DNA from 2 places in the Rhizobium sp. 1399 genome. Region 1 is predicted to be linked to the other one. Evidence: riboswitches for the same ligand, from Rfam matches in the RefSeq annotation. Region 1 holds a riboswitch; the other holds the start of a gene.

Region 1 (8,931 bases):
GCCGGCCGGACACAGTGCCGCCGCCGATCTTGTCGACGATATCGCCGAGCGAAAGACCGAAGGCGGTTTCGTAGAGACCGCCATATTTTACATTGCCGGCGATCTGCAGCGGGATGGTGCCGCGTGACCGGCCCATGCCGAAATCGCGATAGAAGGCGGCCCCCTTGTCCATGATCACAGGCACGGACGCGAGCGAGATGACATTGTTGATGACGGTCGGACAGTTGAACAGGCCCTTATGCGCCGGCAGCGGCGGCTTGGCGCGCACGATACCCCGCTTGCCTTCGAGGCTGTTGAGCAGCGCCGTTTCCTCGCCACACACATAGGCGCCCGCACCGGTGCGGATCTCCATGTCGAATTCCTTGCCGGAGCCGAGCACCGAAGCGCCCAGAATGCCAGCCTTTCGGGCGATTTCCACCGCCTGCGTCATCGTGGCGATCGCATGCGGATATTCCGAACGCGTATAGACGAAACCTTTCGTGGCGCCAGTCGCAAGCCCGGCAATCGCCATGCCTTCGATGAGCACGAAAGGATCGCCTTCCATGATCATCCGGTCGGCAAAGGTACCGCTGTCGCCCTCATCTGCATTGCAGACGATATATTTGCGCGAACCGGCGACATCGAGCACCGTCTTCCATTTGATGCCGGTCGGAAAGCCCGCACCGCCACGGCCGCGAAGGCCGGAATCGGTGACTTCCTTGACGACATCGGCAGGCTGCATCGACACTGCACGGCGAAGACCGGCAAGCCCACCGTGGGCCTCGTAATCATCAAGCGAAAGCGGATCGGTAATGCCGCAGCGGGCAAAGGTGAGACGGGTCTGCCCTTTCAGGAACGGGAGGTCTTCGACCTCCCCAAGACAGAGCGCATGCGCCCCGCCGTCAATCAGTCCCGCATCGAACAGCCCGACGACATCCTTCGCCTTGACCGGCCCATAGCCGATCCGTTTCCCGGACACCTCAACCTCAACCAGCGGCTCCAGCCAGAACATTCCGCGCGAGCCGTTGCGCACGACGGTCGCATCAAGGCCGCGGGCGGCGATCTCCTGGGTAATCGCCATTGCCACCTTCTCGGCCCCGAGCGAGAGCGCTGCGGCATCGCGCGGAACATAAATCTTCACAGTCATCGGCGCGCCTCCTCGACGAGTTCGGCCGCCAGGTCGTCATCGACGCGGCCATGCACCTCACCATCGAACATGGCGGCCGGCGCGCAGGCACAGAGACCGAGACAGTAGACAGGCTCCAGCGTGACGCTGCCGTCGTGTGTCGTTTGATGAAAATCGATGCCGAGCAGGGTCTTGATACGCTCGGCCAGCGCATCGCCACCCATCGACTGGCAGGCTTCGGCGCGACAGAGCTTCAGCACGTGCCGACCGGCGGGATGATCACGATAATCATGATAGAAGGTTACGACACCGTGGACCTCGGCGCGAGAAAGATTGAGCTCATCTGCGATGACTGGCAGGGCCTCCTGCGGCACGTAACCGAACTCGTCCTGAACCTCATGCAGAATGGGGAGCAGTGGGCCTTCGAGGGATCGAAGATCAGCAACGATCGAACGGATACGCCCGGTGATATCGCCCTGGGCGATACGTATATTCATCAGCAGCCTCCCTTCGGCTTGCGCATTCCCTGGGAACCGCAAAACTCCCCATGTCATTGCGATTTCTAGGGAACTGTCTCAGGGAAGCAGGTTGCAATCAATAAAGCAGTCTTGTTGATTGATAGCTTTTTTCTATCATAGTTCCGCGTCTTCAACGAGTGTTCTTGCTTCATGCAACAAGGCGGAGACAAGCGGCGTGAAAGGTTCCCGATAAGGAGCGACAAGGCCGACGAGATGGTGCGCCTCCGGCTCGACGATCGGGATCATCCGGATCTCCGCAGGAAAGCCGAATGATATCGCAACGTTACGCGGCATGATGCTTGCCCAGCGGCCAGTCCGCACGTGCGAAAAAAGAACGATCATCGAATTCGATTCGAGTGTCGGATGGACTGTTGCGCCTGCCTCGGCCAAATGCCGGTTGATGATACGCCGGTTTTGCATGTCAGCCGTCAATAGGCAAAGCCGAAGATCACCCACTTCACGCCATGTCACACTCTCGCGATCCGAGAGCGGACTGCCGGCGGCGGTGATGAGATTATAGCGCTCCGCATAGAGGGGCACCGAAGTGACGCGCCCGAGCGGCTCGTTTTCCAGATAGGTGATGCCGGCATCGATCTCGAGATTTTCGAGCATGCTCAGCACCTGCAGCGAATTGCGCGAGACGATGGAGAAGGTGACGTCGGGATGCCGTTCCTGGAAGGGCGTTGTGATTCGCGACAGCATCGCGAGCGCGGTCGGAATGGACGCCAGACGCAGATGGCCGGAGAGACCCTTGCGGGCGGCGCGCATTTCCTCGCGCATCGTGCGCGTGTCCCCGACAATGCGGCGCGCCCATTCGAGCACACGCTGTCCTTCCGGCGTCAATCCTTGAAAGCGGGAGCCACGCTGCACCAGCATGACGCCCAGCTGATCTTCGAGCTGGCGAATGGCGGCCGAGAGCGTGGGTTGGGAGACGCCGCATTCCTCTGCCGCACGACCGAAATGTTTCTCATTAGCGAGTGCGATGAAGAATTCCAGCTTGTCGATCATCCGGCCTCCCTGCCGAATTGGGCATGAGGCCTATCTTTGCGGCTTGCCGTTCGGCTTCGCAAGAGCTGGCAGGCTCAGCCCGTCTCGGCAACCGGAAAGAGACTGAAAAGTGATTCGAGGAAAGCCATGACGCTTTCGTTGCCCATGCTGTAATAGACAAGCCGCCCGTCGCGCCGCGTATTGACGAGGCCTTCGAGCCTCAGTCGCGCAAGCTGCTGGGACACCATAGCCTGCTGTATTCCAAGGATATCCTCGATTTCGCCGACCGTCTTTTCCCCTTCCGACAGGATACAGAGGATGAGCAACCGGGTCTGATGGGCTAGCGCCTTCAGGAGATCGCTCGCCTCGTGGGCTTTGTCAGCAAGCTTCTGCAAGTCCTGGCCGGTCATGCCCGGCTTCGGTTTAGGCAATGGCATTTGCTTCTCGGAAGGAGGTAATAGGATAGATCAGTACAATATCATATTCGCAGAAGCGAATTCGTCAAATGTCGCGAAATGCCAAAAAAAGTCCAAACAAATCAGCAAATAAGCTGGCCACCATTGATCTCGAGGACTTGACCCGTGATGTAACCTGAGAGTGATGGAGCCGCCAGGAAGAGATAGGCGGGGGCACAATCCTCTGCTGTTCCGAGCCGCTGTAGTGGGATCGACTTGCGCGTCTGTTCCAGCTTTTCACGCGATGAATAGCGTGCATGGAAATCGGTTTCGATCGTGCCGGGCGAGACGCAGTTGACCCTGATACCATCAGGCGCAAGCTCTCGGGCCAGCGCTTTCGAATAGGTCGCAACAAATGCCTTCGATGCGGAATAGATTGCAGAACCGGGGCTTCCGCCCGTCAGCGCCGAAATCGAAACCGTGTTGACGATAGCAGCGCCCCCTGCCGCCCGGAGCGCCGGAAGCAGCGCCCGCGTCAACTCCACCACCGACGTCTGGTTGAGGCGCACGACAGTCTCATAATCGGCGTCGGTCAACTCACCGGCAGGAAAACGCCCATACATCGTGCCGGCATTGTTGACCAGCACATGCACCTTGTCGAAGAATTCGAGCGCCTCTTCCGCAAACTCCGCAGCCCCGCCGGGCTGCAGGAAATCTGCCGGTAACAGCAATGCCCGGCGTTCCGATTCGGCGGTCAGCAGAAAATCCGGCAATTCACGCTCCCCATCGCGCCCGGTATGGACAAGCACGCGCGCACCGCAATCCAGAAACTGCCGGGCAACTTCGAGGCCGATACCGCGGCCTGCACCTGTCACGACGACATTGCGGTTTTCGAACAATTTGGGATGAAACACGAAGCTCTCCTCCTTGCGGGCCGGCCCGCCGCTTGCGCTATCAGGCCTAACATATGCGGCCATCGGCCAAAAGAAAGCCCGAAGGTCTAAGCCCCCGGGTCGAGAAGCCGCGCACCGGCGCCTTGCCTGCCGAGCACGTCAAAGGGATTGCGCAGCGGACAGGCGTCGATCGAGAGACAGCCGCAGCCAATACAGCTCGTCAGATGGTCACGCAGCAGGCTCAACTGCTTGATGCGCGCATCGAGATCATCCTTCCAGAGCGCCGACAGTTTCTGCCAGTCCCCGACTGTCGGCGTCCGGCTCTGCGGCAGGGTTTCGAAGGCAGTCTGGATTTCGGCAAGCGGAATGCCGACCCGTTGCGCCACCTTGATAATGCCGAGGCGCCGTAGCACATCGCGGCCGTACCGGCGCTGGTTGCCGCGGGTGCGGATGCTGGAGATCAGCCCCTTCGCCTCGTAGAAATGCAGGGCAGAAACCGCAAGTCCGCTGCGCTCTGCCACCTCGCCCACCGTCAGGAGCCTGCTCAAGGAGAATGCCGGATTTTGCTGCATCGCCTATTGACCTCAATATTAGTTGAGGTTTTATAGACTCCGCTCCCGAGGCCGTAAAGCCGCAACGAGAAGGAGCAATGCATGCAGAAACCCATGAGGCTTGCGGTCATCTACGGCAGCACGCGCGAGGGGCGCATCTGCGACAGGGTTGTGAAATGGCTCGAAAGAGAGTTGTCCCGCTTTCCACAATTCGAGATCGACATCATCGACCCGCTGGCATTCTCGCTGCCGCGAGAGCATGTACCGCATCATCCGGAGGCCAGGCGGCTTGCTGACAGGCTCCATCAGGCCGATGGCTTCATCCTCGTCACGCCGGAATATAACCACAGCTTCACCGCTTCCCTGAAATTCCTCATCGATCTCTTCGCCGAGCCGTGGCACGGCAAGCCGATCGCCTTCCTCTGCTATGGCGGCGTCTCCGGCGGATTGCGGGCGGTCGAACAGCTCCGCCTCGTCTTTGCGGAGCTTCACGCCGTCACGATCTGCGATGCCGTCAGCTTCAATTCCCCCTGGCGCCGTTTCGACAATGAAGGCCGACTGCAGGATACCGAAGATGCGTTGCGCCGGCTTTCCCGAATGATGGCCCAGTTGCAATGGTGGACTGAGGCACTGATCGCCGCCCGCAGCGACACTCCTTATGCCGGCATCGCCGCCTGAGACAACGACATCCGATTCCGTCTCTGGCAGGTACGGAACCGGCTGGGCACCCGGACAGGACCTCCGTCCGGGTGTTCCTCCCAACACTTGACAGCTGCGTCCGAACTGCCCTGGCCCTTTCCGACCGTGTAGCCGGATAGGAATTTTACGGTTGCGGTATCGCAGGCCCGGTGCTAGCTTCCGCCACAATTTCACGGGGGAGCTCCGAATTGCCGGGGCTGAGATGTGAGGCGCATGCCTCCGGACCCTTCAAAGCTGATCTGGGTAATGCCAGCGGAGCGAGGTCCAAATGTTTTCCGGCGCACAAGTGTCTCTATATCCGATGTCCGGCAATTTCGTCGGCATCATCCTTGACGCTATCAAGGCTCTCGATCCCTATCGTGATCATCTTCGCATCGAAACCGACGATATTTCCACGCTGATGGTCGGCCCGCCCGACGTGTTGTTTGCCGCCATGCGCGACCTCTTCGTCTCGGCTGCCGCAAGCGGCGAGCATTGCGTATTGTCCGCAGCGATCTCGCGGGGCTGCCCCGGCGAACCGGATGATGCGATCTGTGGCGCCGGCCTGTCTTCCAGCCGATCCGAGCTGCTCGCCGAGCGAGTGGAAGCCGCGATCGCGGCAGTCAAGGACACCACAGAAACCGGCCAGCCAACGGCCGCCCAATTTTCTCTGTACGTTATGGGAACGGGCACCCATATGGACGAGATCTACGGCTGCATCGATTTCCTGAAGCGCTCGGGCACATTCGACCGCTCCAAGAATTTCTGCACCAAGCTGTGCGGCGATGCCGGCGCGATCTTCGCGACCATCCATGAAGCCTTCTATCGCTTTGGCGATCCCGAAGGCCATGTGACGCTGGATATCACGGTCTCCGCGAACAGCCCGAGCAAAGCCTGAGACGCTTGACGGCAATGACCTTATCGAAACCGGATTCGACATTTGCGCCACTGAGGCGGGCCTTGCCCGCCATTCTTGCCGTGTTTGCCTTCCTGGCCGTCTGGGAGCTCTATGTCGATCTCTCCGGCATCAAGCCCTCCATTCTGCCCTCGCCTTCGCGCATCCTGACACAAGGCTGGCTGAACAGGCAGGCGCTGCTCGACAACACCTGGCCGACGCTTGGCGCGACGCTCGGCGGTTTCGCTTTGTCGCTGGTCTTCGCCTTCGCCTCGTCTGTGCTGATGGATTTCGTGCCCTTCATGCGCCGCGCGCTGCTGCCGCTCTTCATCGTCAGCCAGACATTGCCGCTGGTCGCGATTGCCCCCTTGGTCGTGCTCTGGTTCGGTTTCGGGCTGCTGCCGAAGCTTCTGCTCGTTGCTCTCGTCACTTTCTTTCCGCTGCTGGTAGCCCTGCTGCAGGGCTATGAAGCGACGGACCGAGATATCGCCGAGCTTCTGAGTTCCATGAAGGCAAGCCGCTGGCGCATCTTCTGCCTGGCGAGGCTTCCCTCCGCCATGCCCTTCTTCTTTGCCGGCCTGCGCATTTCGATCACCTATGCCGTGGTCGGCGCTATCTTCGCCGAATATGCAGGTGCCGCACGTGGCCTCGGGATCTATATCCTCAATGCCAAGAACAATTTCCGGCCCGACCTCGTGCTTGCCGCCGTCGTCGTGAGCGCCCTCCTCACCCTCTGCCTCTTCGGTCTCACGCTGGCGGTGCAGCGTTTCGTCATGCCCTGGCAATCTCCTGCGGAGAAACGCCCATGAGCGGGATGCTTGAGCTGAAGAACGTCTCGAAGTCCTTCGACGGCATGGAAGTGCTGAAGGACATTTCTCTTCATATCGCCAGAGGAGAATTCGTCTCGATCGTCGGCCCCTCCGGCTCCGGCAAATCGACGATCCTCCGTTTGCTGACACAGGCGCTGCAGGCCGATAAAGGCCACATTCTCTTTGACGGCATGTCGCTTTCGCAAGCGGCGCACGCATTCGCCTTCATGCCCCAGCGCGATGCGCTGATGCCGTGGCGAAGCGTCATCGACAATGCGATCCTTGGCCTCGAAGTGCACGGTATGCGCCGCAGCCAGGCACGAGCGGTTGCCGCCCCTCTCTTTGAACGCTTCGGCCTTGCCGGTTTCGAAAATCACTATCCCGCGGCCCTTTCAGGCGGCATGCGCCAGCGCGCGGCCCTGCTGCGCACCGTGATCCAGCGGCAGGACATGCTGCTGCTCGACGAGCCCTTCGGGGCACTCGACGCGCTGACCCGCACCCAGATGCAGGAATGGCTGCAGGGCATGTGGACCGATCATCGCTGGACGGCCCTGCTGATCACCCATGATGTGCGGGAAGCCGTTTTCCTGTCTGACCGCATCTATGTGCTTTCTGCCCGCCCGGCGGCCGTGATCAGGGAGTTCGAAGTGCCGCTGAAAAGGCCGCGCACGCTTGCCGATCTCGGCTCCCCGGCCGCCCAGGCGATCGAAACCGAAATTCTTCAAACATTGCTGCATCCGCAAAGAACCTGAGGAGGTCCCGATGCTTCTCACCCGCCGACAAACCCTTTTTGCCGCCATGGCCGCAAGCCTCGCCGGCCGTGCTGCCTTCGCCCAATCCGCCGCCAAGGTGCGTATCGCGCTCGACTGGACGCCGAACACCAATCATATCGGCATCTATGTCGCCAAGGCGAAGGGCTTCTATGAGGCCGCCGGCCTCGATGTCGAGATCCTGCCCTATGCCGATACCAGCGCTGGCACGCTGGTCGCGAACGGCGTTGCCGATTTCGGCATTTGCGGAGAGATCGAGACCTTTACCCAGCGCGCCGCCGGCGCTGATGTGAAACTCGTGTATGCCGTCGTGCAGACGGAAACCGGCAGGCTGATCTTCAAGGGCGGCCGCAACGATATCAAAAGCCCCAAGGACCTGGACGGAAAAACCTATGGCGGCTTCGGCGGCGCATGGGAGGAGGCGCTCGTCTCCGCGATGATCCGCAACGACGGCGGTAAGGGCACCTTCCAGAATGTCACGCTCGGCACCTCGGCCTATGAGGCGCTCGATAACGGCGCCGTGGACTTCACGCTGGAAATCTACACCTGGGAGGGCATCGCGGCCCAACTGGAGAACCGGCAGGTCGGCCGCTGGCGCTATAGCGATTACGGCATACCTGACGAACAGACGACCGCGATCGCTTCCAGTGACGCCTATCTCTCGGCCAATCCGCAAAATGCCCGCGCCTTCATCCAGGCAACGCTCAAGGGTTACGCCTATTCGGTCGATAATCCGGACGAGGCCTGTGACCTCCTGATTGCCGGCAGCAACGGCGCGTTGCTGAATACCGAACTGGTCAAGGCATCGCAAAAGGCGCTGGTCGAAGGCCATTTCCTCAAAGGCGACAATGGCACGATCGGCATCATCGATCCGGCCAAGGCCGAAGCGATCGGCGCTTTCCTGTTCGACCATGGCATCCTGCTCGATGCCAATGGTGCGGCGTTGAAGGAAAAGCCCGATTTTTCCGGCTATTACACCAACGATCTGCTTGGCTGAGATGACCCTGCCCTTGCCGGCAGCAGCTTTCCGCTGCAAAGTCCGGCAAGGAGCGAGGGAGTGACATGCAGCAGCAGGACCGGGTGGCCGGAGCGGATTTCTTGCGTGCAGCCGCCTGCCTGCTTGTCCTTATCCACCATCTCATTCTGCGCATCGACCTCAACAAGACCGAAGGATTGCGGCCGACGCTGACCGCCCTGCGCTTCGGCAATTTCGGCGTCGCCATCTTCTTCATCCTCAGCGGTTTCCTGCTGGCCTTGCCGTTCTGGCGTTCCCTTCATGCCGGTTGCGCCATGCCTGACCTGCGCACCTATGTGCTGCGTCGCGCGGCCC
Region 2 (8,931 bases), on a different contig from region 1:
GCCGAGATAGGTCAGATATTGCTGCCAGAGCGGCCCGTCGACGAAGCCGAAGGTGAGCTTCAGCGCCTGCAGGCTTTCCGGCGGCAGTTCGGCGCCCGCACTCGAAAACATGATGCGCACGGGATCGCCCGGCATCAACCTGGGCAGGAAGAAATTGATCGTCGCTGCCGCGATGAAGGCCGCCAGGTAAAAGGCGAGGCGGCGAAGCAGAAAGGCCATGGGGACTCCGTCAAAACGGGAGCGGCGCTTGCCGCGCCGCTCCCGCCGTTTCTAGTGGCTTACTTGACCGGCTCAAGCGCCAGCAGGTTCAGAAGACGTGCCGGGTTGGTACGCGAGATGGACGGATTGACGAAGGGATTTTCCTTGGTCGACCAGCCGGTGAAGCGCTTGGTGTTGTACTGATACCAGTTCGGATTGTTGAAGACCGGGATGACAGGCATGTTTTCGGCAACGATGCGCTGAGCCTTGTTCATCGCTTCCTTCTGCTTGTCGAGGTCGGCCGTGTGGGTGAACTGGGTCACCAGATCTTCCACTTCAGGGCTGAACCAACGCTGCGCGGTGAAGCGGGTCTTGCCCTTATCCGATGCGCTGAAGGCGCGCTTGTAGGGGTAGTAGGGCGATGCCGATGCCGGCAGGCTGTTGATTGCCGCATCGAACTTGCCGTCGATGAGGTCGGAGGTCCAGACGGCTTCTTCCGGCGTCTCGATCTTGGCGTCGATGCCGACGGCCTGCATGCCTTCGATGGCGATGTTGACCGTATCGATCCAGTCCGTCCAGGCGTTCGGAACGATGATCGAGAAGGAGATCTTCGAGCCGTCCGGATTGTCGCGCAGGCCATCGCCGTCCTTGTCGACATAGCCGGCCGCATCGAGCAGCGCCTTGGCGGCATCGGCGTCATAGGCGCCGAACTTGCCGAAGTCGGCCTTGACGGACGGGTCCGCCCAGCTCTTGTAGAGCTCGCCCATCAGGCCCGGGTCTTCGTTCAGCGTCGGATAGCCGTAGCCGGCCACATCGATCATCGTCTTGCGGTCAAGCGCCATGGAGACCGCCTGGCGGAACTTCACGTCGTTGAAGGCCTTCTTGTTGGCCTCGTTCGAAGTCTCGAGATTGAACAGGAAGGCAACCATGCTGCTCGGAGAATACCAGTAGTGATAATGAGCCGGATCCTTCGAGACATAGACATTGTCGATATCGGGAATGAAGGAAACGCCCCAGTCGAGCGTGCCGTCGGCAGTCGCCCTCAGGATCTGGTTGTTGTCGGCAAGCTGCGGGAAGCGCATGCAGTCGATCTTCAGGTGCTCTGCATCCCAGTAATTCGGGTTGCGGCACTGGTCATAGGTCTGGCCGGTGAAGCGCGGCACTTCCGTCAGCGGGCCACTGCCGACAGGGGTTTCGTTGGCATAGGTGACCGGATCGGCAACGTCCTTCCAGACATGTTCCGGCACGATCGGCAGCTGCGACAGCTGTTCGGCTGCGAGCGAGCTCGGATTGGCGAGCGTGAAGCGTACCGTCTGGGCATCGACGGCCTGCACATCGGTGATGAAGCTCCAGATGCTGACGAAGTCGAGCGCCGGGAATTTCTTCAGATAGTCATAGGTGAACTTGACGTCGGCAGAGGTCAGCGACTTGCCATCCGACCACTTCAGGTTCGGGCGCAGCTTGAAGTCGATGCTCTTCAGGTCGTCGGAGAGCTTGAAGCTTTCGGCCAGGCGATAGACCGGCTTGTTGCTGTCGAAGCGGTTGAAGATGACCAGCGGCTCATAGATGAAGTCGAGAGTCGACTGGCGCGACGAGGTCTGGTTGAACGGGTTGAAGTTGCGCACCCAGGTCGTGGCCGGCTCGATATTGGCCGTCAGGATGGTCTGCGCCATGGCCGAGCCTGACAGCATGGTCAGGGCCGCGGCCGCTAGGATATATTTCTTCATGTCAAATTCCCCTTTTCTTATGCGGTGAAAAATGGCGGCGCCGGTCAGGAGATCAGCGCGCTTGCAAACATGGCTTCGACTTCCGCCTGGGCCGCGCGATAGTCGATCTTGAGAGTGCCGAGGCGGGCCTTGCCGGCGGCAATACGCTTCTGCGCTGCGTCGGTCAGCGGGCGCGCGGCCTTGGCTGCGGCTTCGCTTTCCTTGACATCGCCGTGGCTGTGGAGTGCGACGTCGAAGCCGGCATCGAGCACTTGGGCGACGCGTTCCGGCAGGGTGCCCTGCAGCGACTCCATGAAGATGCAATCGGAGATCAGCACGCCGTCATAGCCCATGTCGTTGCGGATCACGTCACGCATGATCGGCGAGATGGAGGCCGGAAGCTCTGCATCATAGGCGGAGTAGACGACATGGGCGACCATCGCCCAGGGTGTGTCCTTCAGCGCCACGAAGGGCTTGAAGTCGGTGGCGGTGAGCGTCTCGCGCGAGGCGTCGACGACCGGGCGTTCCTTGTGGGAATCGAGCGTGGCGCGACCGTGGCCCGGAATATGCTTCATGACCGGCATGTTGCCGGTTTCGAGAAGCCCATCGACCACTTCGCGGCCCAGTGCGGCGATGAAATCCGGATCCGGGCCAAAGGAGCGGGCGCCGATCACAGCGCTCGTCGTCTCGAAAACGAGATCGAGAACAGGCGAGCAGCCGCTCGAAAGACCAAGTTCGCTCATCATTGCGCCCATGGCCTGGGTGGAAAGGCGCAGCGCCTTCTTGCCGAGGTCGAGATCGTGGCGAGCAAGCTCGGCGAACTGGCCGAAGCTGCGGAAGAGCGGCCAGGGGCCGGCATCCATATGCTGCACACGACCGCCTTCCTGGTCGGTGAAGACGGGAGCATCCTCGCGGCCGACGGCCTCGCGGAAACGATCGATCAGGATTTTTGCCTGTTCCGGATTGCGCAGGTTGCGGCGACCGACGAAGAGGCCGAGCGGATTGGTCTCGCGGAAGAGGGCGAATTCGTCGTCCGAAAGTGTGGGATTGGGAAGGCCGACGAAGAGAGCGAGCGGGGTCGAGGACACTATTTCAAAACTCCGGTATCAGATGGTCATTTCGGCTGGCTTCGCAGCATGCCTTCGTAAATGCCCTTGTCGGGGGCGGGAATTTCGACCGCGCCGGCGGTCTTGACGTAGAAATCGACGGGGCCGGCATCGCCGATGAAGGCATAGGCGTGGCCGAGCGTCTTCAGGTTTTGCAGGCAGGCGGAAAAGAGGGCGAGGCCGATGCCCTTGCCACGCGCCGTGGGATCGACGCCGGTCGGGCCGAAGAAGCCGCGGGCCGTCGTGTCATAGCAGGCAAAGCCAGCGAGCTTGCCGTTTTCGACGGCGATCAGACAGGCAACCGGCTGGCGGGAGAAGGCGACGGTGACTTCACTTGCCCAGTTTTCGCTGAAGTGCTCGCGCACCCAGCCGGCCACGGCGTGAAGTTCCGGCGGCAGAGCCGGACGGATTGTGATGCCGACGGAGCCGGCTTTTTCTTTCAGTTCCGCGAGCTTCGTGGAATATAAGCTCACAAGCAGGTCCGACACCTGAATTCCTCCACTTATTCCGTTATTACGGAATGTATCCCCTTTTAATGACATAGCTTTGGATATATGGGCGGCCATGTCAACAGGCTTTTTACGAGACAGGCTCGGTTCAACTGAGGGTAGGTGAAACAAAACGGCCCGGTTTGACCGGGCCGTTGGGCAATCTTTAAATTGTGATCCGGCTCAGATCCCGGCGTCTTTCCACAGGGCGTGGAAATGATGGACGGGTCCATGGCCGGAACCGACCGCCAGTTCGCCTGCGAAAGCGACCGCTTGCGCAAGATAGGTTTTCGCGGTCGCGACGGCCACTTGCGGCAACGCGCCCTTTGCGAGCTCGGCGGCAAGCGCGCTGGAAAGAGTGCAGCCTGTGCCATGTGTGTTTTTGGTCGGTACGCGTTTCGCCTCGAACCAGTGTAGGCCAGAGGCGGTCGACAGCACGTCGGGGCTTTGTTCGCTGTCGAGATGGCCGCCCTTGACCAGCACCGCGGTGGGGCCGAACACACGTAGGCGCTTAGCCTGTGACGCCATCTGCTCGCGGCTTTCAGCAACCTCTTCGTGCAGCAGCGCGGCCGCCTCCGGCAGATTGGGCGTCAGCAGCGTGGCGAGCGGCAGCAGGTGCCGCGTCAGCGCATCGACGGCCTGCGGGTCGAGGAGCGCTGCTCCACCCTTGGCGATCATGACCGGATCGACGACGATAGGGATGTCGCGATGAGGTGCCAGCGCCTCGGCAACGGCTTCGGCAATGCCGGCATTGGCGATCATGCCGATCTTGACTGCGTCGACGCGCACATCGGCAAAGACCGCCTTGATCTGCTGGGCGACGAAGTGCGGCGGCACGAGATGCACGCCGGTTACTCCTTGGGTATTCTGCGCCGTCAATGCTGTCAGCGCCGCCATGCCATAGACGCCGCGCGCCGAGAAAGCTTTGAGATCGGCCTGAATGCCGGCACCGCCAGAGGGATCGGAGCCGGCGATGGACAAGACGTTGCGGATCATCGGCGAACCTTTTGGATTTCCTCGGCGATGCGGATCGTCGCTGCTCGCGGATCCGGCGTACCGCAGATTGCTGAGACGACGGCGAGCCCATCGGCACCTGCCGCGAAGACGGAAGCGACATGCTCGCTCTTCAGTCCGCCGATCGCAACCGTCGGAACGGGTGCGGCTTTCACCAGCTTCGCCAGCCCATCGAAACCGATCGGTTGCTTGTGGTCGGTCTTTGTGGATGTCGCAAAGACCGGTCCGATGCCGGCATAGTCGACAATAGCTGGGTCGATGGCTGCTGCCAGCGCTTCGGTCTCGACCGACAGGCCGAGGATCATGTCCGGGCCGATCATCGCACGGGCGGCGGCGGGTCCCGCATCGTCCTGGCCGATATGCAGCCCGTCGGCACCGATCGCAACGGCTGCCTCGACGTCATCGTTGATAACAAGCAAAGCGCTGGTACCCTTCAGGATATCCTTGAGCGCCAGACCGGTCTCAATCATCCTTGCCGTTCCGCCATGCTTGTCGCGCAGCTGCACCATTGTTGCGCCACCGGCGACGGCAAGCCGCGCCGTCTCGACCATGCCGATTCCGGCGCAGAGATCGGGGTCGAGAACCAGGTAGAGAGAAAGATCGAAGCGTTTCATGCGGCGCTGATCCTGACCTTTGCATCGAGTGTCGCGCCATCGAGCGCGGCAAGCTGATCGAGGAAGCGCCAGGAGAAGGAGCCGGGACCATCCGCATTCTTCGCGGCCTCCTCGCCGGCAACAGCGAAAGTAGCAAGTGCAGCAACAGCGGCTGCGAAAGGGTCTGCGGCAATGGTGGCGGCGAAGGCGCCTGTCAGGCAGGTCAGCGAGCAGCCGAGCGCGGTCACCTGCGGCATCAGCGGCGAGCCGCCTTCGACGCGCAAGGCCTGCGCGCCGTCAGTCACGAAATCCACGACTCCGGTGACGGCGACGACCGCGCCATGCCGTTCGGCAAGCAGCCGCGCGGACGCCTCGGCCCGCTCAACCGGGTCACGGCTGTCGACGCCCTGGCCACGGCTCTCGCCGCCGGCAAGTGCGATGATTTCGGAAGCATTGCCGCGAATGATCGTCGGGCGAAGCGCCAGGAGATCGGCAGCAGCCTTGCGCCGGAAGGATGTTGCGTAATGAGCGACCGGATCGAGGACCCAGGGCTTGACACCCGCATTGGCCGCCGTTGCCGCGGCATGCATGCCGTCGATCCATTGGGTGGAGAGCGTGCCGATATTGACGGTCAATGCGCCAGCGATCGCGGCGAATTCTCCCGCTTCCTCGGCGGCATGAACCATGGCGGGCGATGCCCCGGCCGCAAGCACCACATTGGCGGCGATGTTCATGGCCACGTAGTTGGTGATGCATTGTACGAGCGGCGGTTTCGCGCGCATCGCCGTCAACAGTGCTCCGGGTGTCTTGTTCTCCATAGTACCCCTTTCAGGCGGGGCAGGCGCGGGAACGATTGTGCGATGAAGCAGTCTTCGACCCGAGCGACTCCCTCCGCCGGCATTATCCGGTTCAGGTTCGAAGGGTGCTTCTCAGCCAGTCTTGTGAACGGGCGCCCCTGTCTCTCAACGGCACTCTTTCTTGCAGAGAATGATGCCGGTGTCACTGGCAAAATGACGGTCTTACGAACAAGAATCCGTACCTGGCGCCGACGCGCCGACTGGAGACAGCTGTCGTCAGTCGAGCTGGTGTCTGCTTGCAGCCGGTGCGGGAGCTTGCCAATCTCTCCGGCGGTCCCCTTAGAGACACCGCCGTCTGAAGTCTGGCAAGCTCCGGTACATCAACGCAGCGGAGCCGGAAGCAGGTTACTGGTGAAATCCTGGTACGAAACGGGCCGCAGGAACCTGTAGATAGCGAGCGTCCCGACGGAGGTCGATCTGCCGTCGGCAGTTGCCGGATAGGGGCCGCCATGCACCATGGCAGGCGATACTTCGACGCCGGTTCCGAAGCCGTTCACGAGCAGTCTTCCGGCCAGCATTTCCAGCTTGGGAACAAGGCGCTTTGCGTCCGGCTCGTCTTCGCTCGCAATGTGCAGGGCAACGGTCAGCTGGCCTTCGAGGCCATCGAGGACGCGCTCGAGTTCTGCAAGATCGCGGCAGCGAACGATGAGGCCGGCTGCACCGAAGACCTCGTCCTGAAGCTCGTGATGCGCGAGAAATGCCGAAGCTGTCGTCTCGAAGAGAGCGGCCGTGCCTTCGAATTGACTGCCCGGCTTGCCATTGGCAACGAGACGGACTTCGGGATGCTTTTCCAGCCGGGCGACGCCATCGCAGAATGCCTTGGCGATGGAGCCCGTGAGCATCGTCTGGGCGCCGACATCGGGCAGAAGCTCCCGGCTCTTGGCAATGAAAGTGTCCAGACCTTCGCTGTCGACGGCGAGAATGAGGCCGGGATTGGTGCAGAATTGTCCGGCACCCAGGACCAGCGAGCTCACGAAAGCCGTTGCGATTTCTGCCGCGCGGCTCTTCAGGGCATTCGGGAAGAAGATGACCGGGTTGATGCTGCTCATTTCGGCATAGACCGGGATCGGCTGCTTGCGCTCGGACGAGATCTTCATCAGCGCAGTACCGCCGCGGCGCGAACCGGTGAAGCCGACGGCCCGAATTCTGGCATCGGCCACCAGCTTCTGTCCGACTTCGAAGCCGGTGTCGAAGAGAAGCGCGAATGTGCCGGCATGCAGGCCCGCCTTGGCGACGGCGCGCTGTACGGCGCGGCCAACAAGCTCGGACGTGCCCGGATGGGCGGAATGGGCCTTGACGACAACAGGGCATCCTGCCGCGAGCGCAGACGCCGTGTCTCCGCCGGCGACCGAGAAGGCGAGCGGAAAGTTCGATGCGCCGAAAACGGCGACGGGGCCGAGCGGAACATTGCGAAGACGCAGATCAGGCTTCGGAACCGGCTTGCGGGAGGGATCCGCGCCGTCGAAACGAAGCTCCTGGAACCGGCCTTCGCGAACCTCCTTCGCAAACAGCCGAAGCTGTCCCATCGTGCGAGCGCGCTCGCCCTCGAGACGTCCGCGCGGAAGTCCGGTTTCCGCCATCGCCCGCACGATCAGCTCGTCGCCGATAGCCTCGATCTCACTGGCAATCGTTTCAAGAAAGGCAGCGCGCGTTTCCAGATCGGTTTCCCGGTAAGAGGCGAACGCTTCCCATGCAAGCCTGGTTACCTCTTCGACGTCTTCGGCGGAGGCGCCACCGAAAGAGACGGGCAGTGCCGTCCCTGTGGCTGCCTCGACGCCGTAGAGCTCGCCACGCGTGCCGCGCTTTTCCGATCCCGCGACGAGCAGGCTTCCATTGATAGTCATGACGGATTTCCTTTCAAACAGACTCGAGCCACGTATATAGGCGTTCGCCTTCTCATTTTCACGACATCTTTGCCCGATATCGCATCGAAGATGGACATCTCCTGCAGAGATTTGGTCGCCTCGCCGAACGGGTAGACGACGGCGCACGCAAAAGCAATTTCCTGTCGAAATGCCGCCCCTTTTTTACGCTCATTCTGCGGCGGGATTAAATATCGAGGGGGCCATATGAAATACGCATCCGCTGTCTGTGCGGCGTTTGCCGCAGTATTGCTGTCCACAACCGCATCGGCGCAAAGCGGAACGATCAAGTCGATCCGGCTGTCCTCCGGTGGTGTGGCCGAATATGTGCGCAGTCTTAATGTCGGGGACGACGGCAATGCCGTCGTCGAGGTGCCGACAGACCAGATGGATGACTTCCTGAAGACTCTCGTCGTATCGGGACCGGCGCCCGTGAAGGGGCTTTCGACCACCGGCCCGAGCATGGTCGACGAAACATTCAAGGTGCTGCCGATCAAGCCGCAAGATCTGGATTCGGCCGCCGGTGTGCTGAGGGCTCTGAGAGGCGCGCCTGTCTCTGCGAACGGGGTGAAGGGACGCATCGTCGGGGTAGAACCTCCGACGGAGAAGCAGCGCGCTCGGCTGATCGTGATGCTTGACAGCGGCGCGTTTGACGTTGCCGAGATCGGTGGCGCCATGGCTTACAAACTCGACGACGCCAAAGATGCCGAGATGATTGCCCGGGCAGCGGAACTGCTGTCGAGCGACAGAGTGCAGGGGACGCGAACGGTCACCATTGCGCTCGATGGCAAGGCGTCCGCGGCAGTAGACATCTCCTATGTCGTCGCAGCCCCGCTCTGGAAGCCCTCCTACAGGATCATTGTCGACGCCAAGGGCAAAGCGCGATTGCAGGCATGGGCCGTGCTGGAGAACGCGTCCGGCGAAGACTGGCACGGGGTTTCGATATCCCTGACATCAGGCAAGCCAGTGACGCTTCGCCAGAGACTGTACGCAAGGACATGGCCATCACGTCCGGAGGTTTCGACCGCATTTCTGGACGGAGCAGGCGCCAAACGGAGTATGGTTGAGGGTGCGTTGCTGAATAGGCCGGCCGCCGAGGCTCCTGCA

Evidence for each region. Region 1 has a riboswitch for thiamine pyrophosphate ahead of J2X71_RS22090 (YkoF family thiamine/hydroxymethylpyrimidine-binding protein). Riboswitches for the same ligand answer to the same signal wherever they lie in the genome.
Region 2: it holds a riboswitch for thiamine pyrophosphate, as region 1 does, so the genes downstream of both, thiM (hydroxyethylthiazole kinase) here and J2X71_RS22090 (YkoF family thiamine/hydroxymethylpyrimidine-binding protein) in region 1, are expected to answer to the same signal.

Annotation. Positions count from the first base shown of each region.
Region 1 is NZ_JAVDSU010000007.1:113,288-122,218, forward strand. Features, by position in the region: gene J2X71_RS22055 (NADH-quinone oxidoreductase subunit NuoF) at 1-1,126, opposite strand, end outside; gene J2X71_RS22060 (formate dehydrogenase subunit gamma) at 1,123-1,602, opposite strand; gene J2X71_RS22065 (LysR family transcriptional regulator) at 1,738-2,631, opposite strand; gene J2X71_RS22070 (helix-turn-helix transcriptional regulator) at 2,706-3,047, opposite strand; gene J2X71_RS22075 (SDR family oxidoreductase) at 3,149-3,919, opposite strand; gene soxR (redox-sensitive transcriptional activator SoxR) at 4,006-4,470, opposite strand; gene J2X71_RS22085 (NAD(P)H-dependent oxidoreductase) at 4,552-5,127, shown strand; TPP riboswitch at 5,313-5,426, shown strand; gene J2X71_RS22090 (YkoF family thiamine/hydroxymethylpyrimidine-binding protein) at 5,417-6,025, shown strand; gene J2X71_RS22095 (ABC transporter permease) at 6,040-6,831, shown strand; gene J2X71_RS22100 (ABC transporter ATP-binding protein) at 6,828-7,583, shown strand; gene J2X71_RS22105 (ABC transporter substrate-binding protein) at 7,594-8,598, shown strand; gene J2X71_RS22110 (acyltransferase) at 8,664-8,931, shown strand, end outside.
Region 2 is NZ_JAVDSU010000003.1:91,987-100,917, forward strand. Features, by position in the region: gene J2X71_RS11800 (ABC transporter permease) at 1-219, opposite strand, end outside; gene J2X71_RS11805 (ABC transporter substrate-binding protein) at 279-1,925, opposite strand; gene J2X71_RS11810 (glycoside hydrolase family 3 N-terminal domain-containing protein) at 1,970-2,992, opposite strand; gene J2X71_RS11815 (GNAT family N-acetyltransferase) at 3,019-3,498, opposite strand; gene thiD (bifunctional hydroxymethylpyrimidine kinase/phosphomethylpyrimidine kinase) at 3,682-4,494, opposite strand; gene thiE (thiamine phosphate synthase) at 4,491-5,126, opposite strand; gene thiM (hydroxyethylthiazole kinase) at 5,123-5,923, opposite strand; TPP riboswitch at 5,975-6,072, opposite strand; gene J2X71_RS11835 (aldehyde dehydrogenase (NADP(+))) at 6,283-7,806, opposite strand; gene J2X71_RS11840 (DUF4139 domain-containing protein) at 8,032-8,931, shown strand, end outside.